DNA from 3 places in the Bacillus sp. FAU20 genome. Region 1 is predicted to be linked to each of the others. Evidence: riboswitches for the same ligand, from Rfam matches in the RefSeq annotation. Region 1 holds a riboswitch; each other region holds the start of a gene.
What was found. Region 1 has a riboswitch for thiamine pyrophosphate ahead of thiT (energy-coupled thiamine transporter ThiT). Riboswitches for the same ligand answer to the same signal wherever they lie in the genome.
Positions count from the first base shown of each region.

Region 2: it holds a riboswitch for thiamine pyrophosphate, as region 1 does, so the genes downstream of both, AC0OM3_RS26180 (MTH1187 family thiamine-binding protein) here and thiT (energy-coupled thiamine transporter ThiT) in region 1, are expected to answer to the same signal.
Region 3: it holds a riboswitch for thiamine pyrophosphate, as region 1 does, so the genes downstream of both, tenA (thiaminase II) here and thiT (energy-coupled thiamine transporter ThiT) in region 1, are expected to answer to the same signal.

Region 1 covers NZ_JBVYHY010000024.1:249,947-254,242, reverse strand. The annotation lists gene feoB (ferrous iron transport protein B) at 1-1,780, opposite strand, end outside; gene AC0OM3_RS21720 (FeoA family protein) at 1,777-2,004, opposite strand; TPP riboswitch at 2,199-2,300, shown strand; gene thiT (energy-coupled thiamine transporter ThiT) at 2,387-3,055, shown strand; gene AC0OM3_RS21710 (sensor histidine kinase) at 3,263-4,296, opposite strand, start outside.
Region 2 covers NZ_JBVYHY010000027.1:95,490-99,785, forward strand. The annotation lists gene AC0OM3_RS26175 (non-ribosomal peptide synthetase family protein) at 1-2,277, shown strand, start outside; TPP riboswitch at 2,330-2,431, shown strand; gene AC0OM3_RS26180 (MTH1187 family thiamine-binding protein) at 2,533-2,853, shown strand; gene AC0OM3_RS26185 (ABC transporter permease) at 2,825-3,598, shown strand; gene AC0OM3_RS26190 (ABC transporter substrate-binding protein) at 3,595-4,296, shown strand, end outside.
Region 3 covers NZ_JBVYHY010000027.1:409,226-413,521, forward strand. The annotation lists gene AC0OM3_RS27760 (hypothetical protein) at 1-296, opposite strand, end outside; gene AC0OM3_RS27765 (SH3 domain-containing protein) at 302-1,456, opposite strand; TPP riboswitch at 1,726-1,838, shown strand; TPP riboswitch at 1,899-2,002, shown strand; gene tenA (thiaminase II) at 2,087-2,782, shown strand; gene AC0OM3_RS27775 (ABC transporter ATP-binding protein) at 2,751-3,500, shown strand; gene AC0OM3_RS27780 (ABC transporter permease) at 3,500-4,252, shown strand; gene AC0OM3_RS27785 (ABC transporter substrate-binding protein) at 4,249-4,296, shown strand, end outside.

The DNA of each region.
Region 1 (4,296 bases):
TTCCAAGCACATCTTCTTTCACCGCATAAATAATTGCCATTGTAGAAACGACAACTTCTTTCGCTAAAAATCCTGTTAAAAGAGATGCTGCAGCTTGCCACGTTCCAAAGCCGAGCGGTGCAAATAGTGGTGCGATAAATCCACCAATCATCGCTAAGTAACTGTCTCCCATATCCACACCAAATCCTGATGGACCTGCGTAGTTTAATAACCAAATGACAACAGAACCACCGAAGATGAATGTACCTGCTTTACGAACAAATCCCTTACCTTTCTCCCACGTGCTTAGCCATAACGTTTTCGCTTGTGGCACGCGGTAAGGAGGTAGTTCAATGACGAAAATAGACTTTTCCGCTTTTAAAATGGTAAGAGACATAATTTTTGTAACTAATAATGCAAGAACAATACCTGCAACATATAAAGAAAACACAACAGTTGCCTGACTATGAGGGAAGAATACTCCCGCAAATAATGCGTATACAGGTAAACGTGCCGAACAAGACATAAATGGTGTTACAAGAACTGTAAGTAAACGTTCTTTTTCTTGTTCAATCGTTCTCGCTGCCATAATACCTGGAACATTACATCCAAAACCGATAATCATCGGAATGAATGCTTTTCCATTTAAACCGAAGAACTCCATAATTCTATCCATAACAACTGCAATTCGCGCCATATATCCTGAGTCTTCTAATAATGAAATGAAAAAGAATAGTGCAAAGATTTGTGGAACGAATACTAATACCGCACCAACACCGGCAATAATACCTTCTGTAACGAGTGCTTGAATAAAATCAGAAGCTCCAACACTTGTAAGTCCAGCTGTCACCCAATCCGTAAGCTGGCCACCAAAAAACTCATCTAACATATCCGATAAAGGTGTACCAATCCACGTAAACGTAACCTGAAAAATAAAAAACATAACTGCTAAAAAGATTGGAAGTCCTAAAATTTTATGTGTAATTAATCTATCAATTTTTTCTGAAAAAGGAATTTTCCCTTCTTTCTCATGCTTCATAACATTTGTTTTTAACTTTTCAATATACGCTTCACGAGTTTTGTAAATGTGCTCTTCCAACGTACAATCAAGTTTTTCTTCTAAGCGAGATCGAATGGCTGCAAGTTCCTTATAAATTGGTAATGCTTTCATCTCTTTTTCTACTACTTCGTTATTGCTTAAAAATTGAAGAGCTAACCATCTCGGATGCTCGTAATTCGCTTTCTCTAAAAGAGAAATTACTCCTCCAATTCCTTCATCCATTCGTACACCATATGAAATAATGAATGGCTTTTTCGCATTTTTGTCATTTTCTTTAAGCGTCGCAAGTAGTTCTTCACAACCTTTTCCGCTTCTTGCAACGACAGGAACGACTGTTACACCTAATAGTTCTGATAATCGTTTAACATCAATTACAATGCCTCTTTGCTTCGCCACATCAATCATATTTAAACCAATTGAAACGGGCTTACCAAATTCAAGTAATTGCAACGTTAAATGCATATTTCGTTCAAACTGCGAAGAATCCACAATATTTAACATATGCTGAAATTCTTCTGTTAATAGAAAGTTTGTTACAACACCTTCATCGCGTGAAACTGGATTTAAATCATAGACGCCTGGTAAATCAATTAATGTTCCTTGCTTATCTTTTAATTTACCAACCTTCTTTTCTACTGTTACACCGCTCCAGTTTCCTACATACTCATAAGAACCAGTAAGTGCATTAAATAATGATGTTTTCCCTGTATTTGGATTCCCTAGCAAAGCTACCTTATTCACGCTAATTCCACCTTTATCATTTTCGCGTCACAATGACGAATACTAATTAACTGTCCACGACACTCCAATGTACAAGGACCTTTGAACATCGCTTTTTGCTTCATGCGAAGTTCGCTTCCTTCAGAAAGACCAAAAGCAGCCAGTCTTCTCTTTAGTAACTGATCTAACGACTGAATACTTTTTACTAACACTTTCTCACCAATTTTAATATCTACTAAGCTCATAACCTTCCCCCTCCGAAGAGAATGATAATTATTTTCAAAAGAATTATAGCACACTCTATTTCTTGAGCACTATACCCTTTGACTTCATATTTATTAACATTTCTCTACAATTTTATTTCAATTATTGTCATAATAGATTCGTTTGCCATTCTCATCCATTTCGCTTACAATAAACAATAACAAATAAAGAATTTCGTTATCACAGGGGGAGCCATGCCGCTGAGAGGGAACACTTCGTTCCGACCCTTCGAACCTGTTAGTTAATGCTAACGCAGGGATTGTGCAAACGTCCGAAATACATACCTCTTTTTTATTTACGTATTTCGTATCCTCCTATGATATCTATTCTTTTTTGTACAACTTGGATTTAGGGGGAGACAACATGCGTAACACCAATTTACAAGCGATGATCGAATCTGCTATTCTTGCAGCCTTCGCCATGATCATCGACATTTTACCATTATCAATTAAACTTCCAACAGGCGGTTCCATTTCATTTGCTATGATTCCTATTTTTATTATTGCTTACCGCTGGGGCTTTAAATCAGCTTTCTTAGGCGGTTTAGTTTGGGGACTATTACAAATTGTCGTGGGAGATGCTTACATTTTAACACCTGTTCAAGCATTCATTGAGTACTTCTTTGCCTTTGCTTTTATTGGATTTGCTGGCTTATTCTATTGTCCAATTCAAAAAGCACTTTTAACATCTAATGAAAATAGCTTAGAACAATCAAATTTAGGTAGCCGTAAAGACAAACCTTCATCAAAACAAAACCAGGGTAAGAAAGTCCTTGCTTATATTATCCTTGCTACATTTATCGGTAGCTTTGCTCGCTATTTCTGCCACTTTATTGCTGGCATTATTTTCTGGGGACAATATGCACCGAAAGGTCAATCAGCTGTGTTATATTCATTAATCGTAAACGGCAGTACAATGCTCGGTTCTTTTATTTTATGTACAGTTTTACTTATATTTTTATTCCTTACTTCACCACGATTATTCAAAAGCATCAATGCTTATCAAATAAATGCAAACAAAAAGGGCGCTTAATGAGCGCTCTTTTTTCATATCGTAATATCAATTAAAAATACAATAAATGCGCAAAAGAAAATAAATACCATTATACTTAGCCAATTGCTATGCACGGTTCATCGACTCCTTACATAACCTCATATTCTAAACAAATTATACTGATTAAAAATAAAGATTAGGTAAAGATAATATGAAAATAAATTAAAAAAACGTAGATAATATGATCTACGCTTTTTTCGGTAAATAGAAGTAAAATAACACACCATTTTCTGTATTTTTTACCCCATATTCAGCATCATGTAGTTCTAAAATGTTCTTTGAAATGGCAAGCCCAAGCCCCGTCCCACCTTGTGAACGCTGACGAGCTGTATCCACGCGATAAAAACGATCCCAAATTTTATCTAATTGTTCTTCTTCAATGTGAGTACCTTTATTTTCAATACACACTTTTATACGATCCTTCTCATCTATTGTAGAAATAATAATATCCTCTTTATTTGGTGTGTAGCGTATGGCATTCGTAATAAAGTTCACGATGACTTGTTCAATCCGGCCTTGATTTGCAATCACTTCAAATGAACATATATTTTTATGAACATGAAGTTCTTTTTTCTCTATTTCCACAGATAGATGTTCACATATATCTTCAATTACTGTATCAATATAAAACGAATCCTTTTTCATTTTATATGTACCAGATTCAAATTTAGCTAGCTCAAGCATATCCAAAATTAACGTATCCATTTTGTCTACTTCTCTCTCCATTGCCTGAAAATAATACTCTTTTTTATGTTCAGCTACCCCGTCTTTTAAAATAGAAATACAGCTTTTCATAATACTTAGCGGTGTTTTTAATTCATGTGAAACACCAGAAATGAATTCTTTTCGCGTCTTTTCTAACTTTCTTTCCTTTTCAATATCTTCTTCTAACTGTCCAATATGCGAATGGAGTTTATTTGATAGCACATTAATATTTTTTGATAAATCCCCAATTTCATCTTTTGAAGTAATCGGTATTTTTTCTGTGAAGTCTAAATGCGCTATTTTCTTCGTTGTATCATTTATTTTCAATAATGGCTTTGCAATTTGTTTTGAGTAATAGAACGAAGCTAAAAAAATAAGAACGACTACAAATGCAATGATATAGATATAATAATCTTGCACCATTTGTACAGCCTCATCTACGGGCTGTAAAGAAGCCATCGCATAAATATATGTTACTGATCCACCTTTTTCTTTTATCGGCTTAATTAATAATT
Region 2 (4,296 bases), on a different contig from region 1:
TTTGCACATGCAATCTATAAAGTGAAAGCAACTTCGATCTTGGCATTAGCAACAATTTTTGTTCGACAAGTAGCAACGTATTTAGCAGAAGAAGATATATATAAGCTAGCTTCCCTAAAAAGAATTGCGATTGGCGGTGAAATGTTGCCTGTAGAGGTTATTAAATTGTGGAGAGAAAGAATAGGTACAAATGTTGAAATTCATAATGTATACGGACCGACAGAATGTACTGTAGTGACGACAACTTATAAAATACCTAGTCAGTTAAATGAGGATGTTGCGAGTATTCCCATTGGTAAACCATGTTCTAATTATCAAGTTATGATTTTGGATGAGAATATGAATCTTTGTCCAATTGGTGTACCTGGTGAATTATATATAGATTCAGTAGGATTAGCAAAAGGCTATTTTAATAAACCTAATAAAACAATTGAAGCTTTTATTCCGAACCCTTTTAATCCTATAGTTAATATATATAAAACAGGTGATATCGTTAAGTTGCTAGAGGATGGAAATATAGAGTTTTTACATCGGAAAGATGATCAAGTAAAAATTAGAGGACATCGTATTGAACTAGGAGAAATCCAAAGTAAAATTTTTCAAAATCATAATATAAAAGAAAATGCTGTTTTTGCTAAGAAGAGTAAGGAAGGTAGCCAATATTTAATCGCGTTCTATACAACTTTAAATAAAAAAGAAATACCAGAATTAGTTTATCAGTTACAAGAGCAATTACCAGATTATATGGTGCCATCTAAACTAATTTATATTAATGAATTACCACTTACACCTAATAAAAAGATTGATGTTAAGAAGTTAGCTCAGTTAGAAGAAAAGTATGAACCGGTTCGTCTACAAGAATATGTTGCACCTTCTAATAAAGCAGAAAAACAAATAGCGAATGCTTGGGCGAAAGTATTAGGAATTTCAAAAGTTGGAGTGCATGATGATTTCTTTACAATTGGTGGACATTCATTGAAAGTATTACGAGTCTTAACATTGTTAAAAGAAGATTTCTCACATTTAACAATTCAAGATTTCTTTAAAGAAAGAACGATATATGGATTAGCTCGAATTGAGCGAGAAGTAAAAGTAGAGAAAGAAGAAGTATTTCGTGAATATAAAGTGATTCACGAACCGGATACTATTACGTATGCAAACGTTTTGGAAGAAACCCAGATTTCAAATGTCTTTTTAACAGGAGCTACTGGTTATTTAGGATCACACATATTATATGAATTGCTAAGAGATACATCTGCTACTATTTATTGTTTAGTAAGACCAACCAAAGATGTGCAGCAAAGAATTATAGATACATTAACAGGTTACTTTAATGATATATGTGAAGAATGGTTACAGCGTATACAGGCCGTAGCTGGCGATCTAGGAGAAGAGTATCTTGGGATGAGCGAAGAAGAATTTATGTTCATCAGTTCTAAGATGGATACGATAATTCATTGCGGTGCAGATGTAAGACATTTTGGAGATGTAAAACAATTTGAAAATATAAATGTACAAGGGACTAGCCGTATGCTAGCATTAGCGGAAAAAGGCGCTACATTCCATTTTATTTCTACAATTGGTATCCCGTTAGAATTAGCGGTAGATCAATGGGATACATACATGAAAACTGGTGATTTTAATTACAGTGTAGACTTAGAGAATGTATATTCAAATAGTAAACTACAAGCGGAAAACATTGTTCGTGAAGCAATGAAAAATGGTTTGCGTGGAAATATTTATCGTGCAGGTAATTTAGCATGTCATTCAGAAACAGGTTCGTTCCAACAAAATATTGAAGGAAACGCATTTTATCGTCTTATTAAAACAATGCTATTAATTGGGAAAGCACCAAATGTGAAGTGGAAAGTTGATTTCACACCAATTGATTTTGCTAGTAAATCAATTGTATCGTATTTACAAGATGCGCAAATTGTAGGAGAGACGTTACATATTTGTCATCCACATCAAATTGAGTTTGAACAATTTATACAGCTAATTGGAGAGTGTGGATACAATCTTGAAATGGTTCCACTTTCAGAATATGAAAATGCCGGACTTGAATTAGCAAAGGGAAATGAAGTAATAGCAGAGTTAATTGCTTCTCAAGTTGCAGGAGATGGAGCACAGCAATCTGAAATTGTAATGGGGACGCGTAGAACGAATGAATGGATTAAGAAAAAAGAATTGAAAGTACCAGCAATTAATAAAGAATTTATACAGCAGTTATTAGCTTATGGTGAAAAAGTTGGATATTTTCCAAAAATAATGAAATGATTATGCATGCTTTTGTTTGTTCAATAAAATAAATCATGCTACAATGAAAACGAATTAAGGACCGGGGAGCCAATTGGCTGAGAGGATGTAAGTAAACATCGACCCTCAACCTGATCTGGATAATGCCAGCGTAGGGAGTTACTTAAAGTGATGTAGCATATGTTATTCTATAATAACTTGCATACAAGGCTTTCCTACGCAGTAGGAAAGCCTTTTCTTATTTTTGAAATTTAATTTTATAAGGGGGATTTTATTATGTCACAACAAGTTACAATGTCATTTTCAGTAGTACCACAAGCGAAAACGAAAGATGTATATTCTGTTGTCGATAAAGCAATTGAAGTTGTGCAACAATCGGGAGTTCGTTATGAAGTAGGGGCAATGGAAACAACTTTGGAAGGAGAATTAGATGTACTTCTTGATGTCGTTAAACGTGCACAACAAGCTTGCGTCGATGCTGGAGCAGAAGAAGTGATTACTTCTATTAAAATCCATTATCGTCCAAGCACTGGTGTAACGATAGATGAAAAGGTTTGGAAGTACCGTGATGAATATGCAAAACCAGAAGCAATCTAAACTTATTACAACTATTTGGCTTATCCTTCTCATTGCGATATGGGAAGGATCTGTTTCATTATTTAAAATCGAACCGTGGATTTTACCAAAGCCTTCTGCCATTGTTCAAGAATTAATTGGGATGAAAGATTTACTATTACCAAATACGATGCAAACACTGCAGGAAGTTATAATTGGACTATTCTTTGCAATTTTATTGGGGACGAGCATCGCAATTATTATGGACGTTATACCGTTATTTCGTATTTTAATAAATCCATTGCTCGTTATTTCGCAAACAATTCCAATTGTTGTACTTGCACCACTATTTATTATTTGGTTTGGATATGGGATGTTGCCGAAAGTAATGGTCGTAATACTCGTTTGTTTCTTCCCAATTGCGCTTAGTATTTTAGAAGGTTTTCAAACAGTAGATAAAAACATGTTGAAGCTGTTACAAACAATGAAGGCGACGAAATGGCAAGTTTACCAGAAAGTAAAATTTCCAGCAGTGCTTCCATACTTTTTCTCAGGCTTAAAAATTGCAGTTACATATAGCGTAATGGGGGCAATTATCGGAGAATGGCTCGGTGCAAGTGAAGGATTAGGCGTTATGCTTACGAGGGCTACAAAATCTTTTTTGACTGCCCGAGTATTTGGTGTTGCAGCAATCATCGTTATGGTGACATTGTGCCTGTATTTTATCGTAGAGTTTATGGCAAGAATAACAGCACCATGGATATATAGAAAGGACGGCAGAAAATGAAAAAAGGTTTGAAAGTTATGTTAGCTGCCTTAGTAGCGGTAGGTGTGGCTGGATGTAATCCGGCGAAGAAAGAAGAAAGTAAAAGTAAAGATCAAAAAGTAAAAGTAGTATTAGATTGGTTTCCAAATACGAATCATACTGGCTTATATGTAGCACAAACGAAAGATTATTACAAAAAGCAAGGATTAGATGTAGAAATTATTCAACCGGGTGACAATGTAACAGCAGAGCAAATGATAGCATCAGGAAAAGCTGACTTCGCAATAAGCGCACAAGAAAATGTAACGTTGGCTCGTGTGGAAGGGATTCCTGTTGTATCTGTCGGAGCGATTATTCAGCATAACACTTCAGCATTTGCATCACTTAAGAAAGATAATATGACGTCACCGAAAGATTTTGAAGGTAAACGTTACGGCGGCTGGGGAGGACCAGCAGAAGAAGCGACATTAAAGACGATTATGGATAAGCATCAAGCTGATTTTAATAAAGTTGAAAAAATCATCTTAGGACAAACCGATTTCTTTAAATCAATCGGCCGTGATGCAGACTTTGAATGGATTTATTACGGATGGGATGGAATTGAAGCGAAGCGCCAAGGAAAAGAGTTAAATACGATTATGGTAAAAGACTTAGACCCAGCGCTTGATTTCTATAGTCCTGTTATTATTACGAGTGAAAAACATACGAAGCAAGATAAA
Region 3 (4,296 bases), on a different contig from region 1:
TTAATATATCTAGCTACAAATAATAAAACAGCCATAAAGAATACTGGAAATACAGTAGATAAATAAAAGCCATTACTAATTATATTTGTTATGAGAGCACTTAAAAGAAAAATAGCATTATAAATATGGGCAATTTTTTGTTTTAGTTGCACTTGAAATGATTCCATCATAATTTCTAATGCAACAAAAGCAATAATAATAGATAAAAATACAATGTTTGTATTGTAAATGATTAAACAACAGATTAAACCTAAAAAGGCTACGTATTCAATTATAAGAGGTATATTGCGTGGCATACAATTTACCTAACTAAATATGGCAGTGGATTTACTGCATTTGTTTTTTCAAAATTCCATTCTCCATTATGTAATTCAAAATGAAGATGTTGCCCGTATGAATGACCTGTGTTTCCCATATGACCTATTAATTGTCCAGTTTGTACTTGATCACCAGCTTGTACAGTGCGATCCTTCATATGAGCATAAACAGTTGTATATAATTTCCCATTGATTTGATGCGCAATGAAAACAACATTGCCATAGCTAGCTGAATAATAAGATTTCACAACTTTACCTGCAGCAGCAGCTTGGATAGAGACGTTTCCTGGAGCGGCAATATCTATACCATAATGCATTTGTTCCCAGCGTATATCAAAGGTTGAGCTAATTCTTCCTTGAGCGGGGAATTTGAAAGCAGCTGGAATTGATGAAGGCTGATCTGTTTTAGCTTGTGGTTGATTTTGTACTACATAGTGTTTTGCTACATATCCGTATCCTGTGCCAAAACGAATTTTATACCAAGTTCCTACAGTTTCTACTACTTGTACTTGTGTACCGTTTTGTAATGAACCGAGTAGAGCGCTACTTGTACTAGCGTTGCTACGTACATTTAGATTAGGTGTTGCAACGGTATATTTTGTATTATTTTGAACGGTGATTCCTTTTACTAAGGGTTGTGAACCATTAGAGATGAATGCTTTTTGTACGTAACCTGTTTGGCCATTATGTGAGATTTTATACCATTCGCCTTGATCTTCTTGAACGGTAATAAACTTGCCATTTGGTAATACATCTAAAATGGAAGATTCTAAATTAGGTTCAGAGCGAACGTTTAATGCATTAGCATTAACGATGTATTGATCATTAGATTGAAGTTTGTTTTTTAGTAAAATAGCATCTTTTTGTACATAACCTACTTTATTATGAACAGATACTTTATACCAACCATTAGTTGTTTCAAGGATGTTCACTTTTGTATTAAAGCGAATTGTATCAATTGATGTGCTTTTTACGTTATCTTCTGTATGTAATGCTACTTGATCGACTTTGACATACCCAGTTTTAATATTAGATAATTGTTCAGCGTTTGCTTTTTGTACATTTGTTTCACCCATAGAAGGAAGTAAAGAAGCAATCGCTACAGTAGTTGCTGTTAAAGCAGTAGCTTTCATATTCATGGAATAGAGACCTCCTCTAGTTGTATAGTTGTAATTTTATTATAGTATAAAGATATAATATAGTGGGTGTATTCACATAAATGTAATATGAAATCAATATAAAAATAAATTTTTTGAGGATAATGATTCCTTTTTATACAATTAATTGGTGTTTTATTTTCTAAAATAGAATGTATGTATTGTATAACTTCGATATTATGTTGATAATTAAGAAAATTAAAAAAGTTGATGATGTCTTATTACGGTGTTATACTGACAGTGATAATTTTATAGTTTGCTAGGAGAGCTGGTGTTGCCAGCTGAGAGTAAGACCTTAAGTCTTTGATCCTTTTTATTACCTGATCTAGATTATGCTAGCGTAGGGAAGCAATTCGGACACTAATAATGAGTCCCCGTTTCTTTGCGTATAGAAACGGGGCTTTTTTATTTGAAAATTTCATATTGAAACCACTAGGGGTGCTTGTTGTGCTGAGAGAGGAATAATCCTTAACCCTTATAACACCTGATCTAGGTAATACTAGCGAAGGGAAGTGGAACAACGAATAAATTATAATTTTATTGGCTGTAACCACTTCTTATATAGAGAAGTGGTTTTTTATTTATATACACATACTGGAAGGGGATAGAGAAATGAAATTTTGCGATAGATTATTAGAAACTGTACAACCAGTTTGGGAGATGAGTCATAATCATCCATTTGTAGTAGGTATGGGGGATGGTACGTTAGAAAAAGATAAGTTTCAGTATTACATTATTCAAGATTATTTATACTTGTTAGATTATGCAAAGTTATATGCTATCGGTGTTGTAAAGGCAACGAATCCACAAGTTATGGGGAAATTTGCTGAACAAATTGATGGAATATTAAATGGAGAAATGACAATCCATAAACAGTATGCAAAAAGACTTGGAATTTCTATAGAGGAGATAGAGTCTGCAAAGCCATCTGCTAAAAATTTAGCTTATACAAATTACATGATGTCTGTATCTCAAAATGGCACACTTGCAGAATTAATAGCAGCACTTCTTCCGTGTATGTGGAGCTATTGGGAGATTGGAAAGCGTTTAAATGATATTCCGGGAGCAAGGGATCATGAATTCTTTGGTGAGTGGATTCAAGGATATAGTTCTGAAGAATACGGCAACCTCTGTATTTGGTTAATAGATTTATTAAATGAAATGGCAGTTGGAAAGTCTGAAAAAGAGCTTGACCGATTAGAGGAGATTTTCCTATATTCCAGTCGATTTGAATATTTATTCTGGGATATGTCCTATCGTAAGGAGATGTGGGGATTTGAGGAGCAAGAACATACTACAATTTCATAATGTTTGTTTTCATTATGATGAGAAACCAATCATCAATGAATTAAATGCTTCTATACAAGATAAAGAGTTTGTAAGTATTATCGGACCGAGTGGATGTGGGAAAAGTACTTTATTTCGCCTTATTACAGGTTTAGAAGAAGTAAGTACTGGTCAGATAGAGCTGATAGAAACAAAGAGCCATCCTGTAGGGTATATGCCTCAAAAAGATATGCTCTTGCCGTGGAGAACGATTATTGAGAATGCTGCTTTGCCATTAGAATGCCAAGGCGTGCCGAAGAAAGAAGCACAAGTAAAGGCAAAGGAACTATTGCATAAATTTGGTTTACAAGGGTATGAGACAAAATATCCGAAAGATTTATCTGGGGGTATGAGACAACGTGTATCTTTTATTCGAACTTTATTAACAGGCGGGGAGATATTGTTATTAGATGAGCCGTTTAGCGCGTTGGATGCTTTAACGAAGGCATCTTTGCAAGAATGGCTGTTTGAACAATGGAAAGAGTGGGAAAAAACAATTTTATTTATTACTCATGATGTGGAAGAAGCATTGTTTCTTTCTAATCGAATTTTAGTAGTGGAGCAGCAGCCGATAACTACTTTGACTGAGCGGATAGTGCCGCTTGATCATAACAGAACACGAAAAGATTTATATAAACCGGAAGTATTGGCGCTGAAAGATGAGCTTCTTAGTATGTTACAAAGGCAGGTACTCGTATGATGAACCGGTTGAAGGAGCTATTACCTGCTCTTACACTTTCTAGTATCTTACTTGCCCTTTGGGAAGTAGGAGCAATAATTGTAGATGAAATGTACATTTTACCGTCACCGTCTGCAATTGTAATGAAGATATGGAAACTAAAAGATATATTATTTACGGTTCATTTGCCGGCAACATTATATGTCGTTTTAATAGGTGTGGCAATTTCTATCGTACTTGGGGTAGGGCTAGCGATGTTAATGAATGCGAGTACATGGATGGAGAGAGCATTTTATCCATTATTAGTCGCTTCACAAACGATTCCTATTACAGCGCTTGCTCCGCTCTTCGTTTTATGGTTTGGATATACGATTTGGAGTAAAGTCGTTGTTACGGTTTTAATTACGTTTTTCCCGATTGCGGTCAATACGTATGATGGACTACGCAGTACGAAAAAAGAATGGGAAGAGCTTTTAGTTACATACGGGGCAACGAAAAAAGATGTTTTTCTTAAATTAAAATTGCCGTCTGCTCTTCCTTATTTTTTCTCAGCTTTAAAAATCGCAGTTCCGCTTAGTGTAATTGGGGCAGCAATTGGTGAATGGCTCGGTGCACAAGCTGGGCTAGGATATTTCAGTAAAAGAATGATGACGCAGTTAGACGGAGCAGGTGTATTTGCACCCATTGTATTGTTATCGTTATTAGCTATTTTCTTCGTCATACTTATTTCGATATTAGAAAAGAAATTCATTAGTTGGAGGAAGCATTCATGAAATTATTAAAACGCATCTTTGTGTTTACATTATTAGTTGCAATG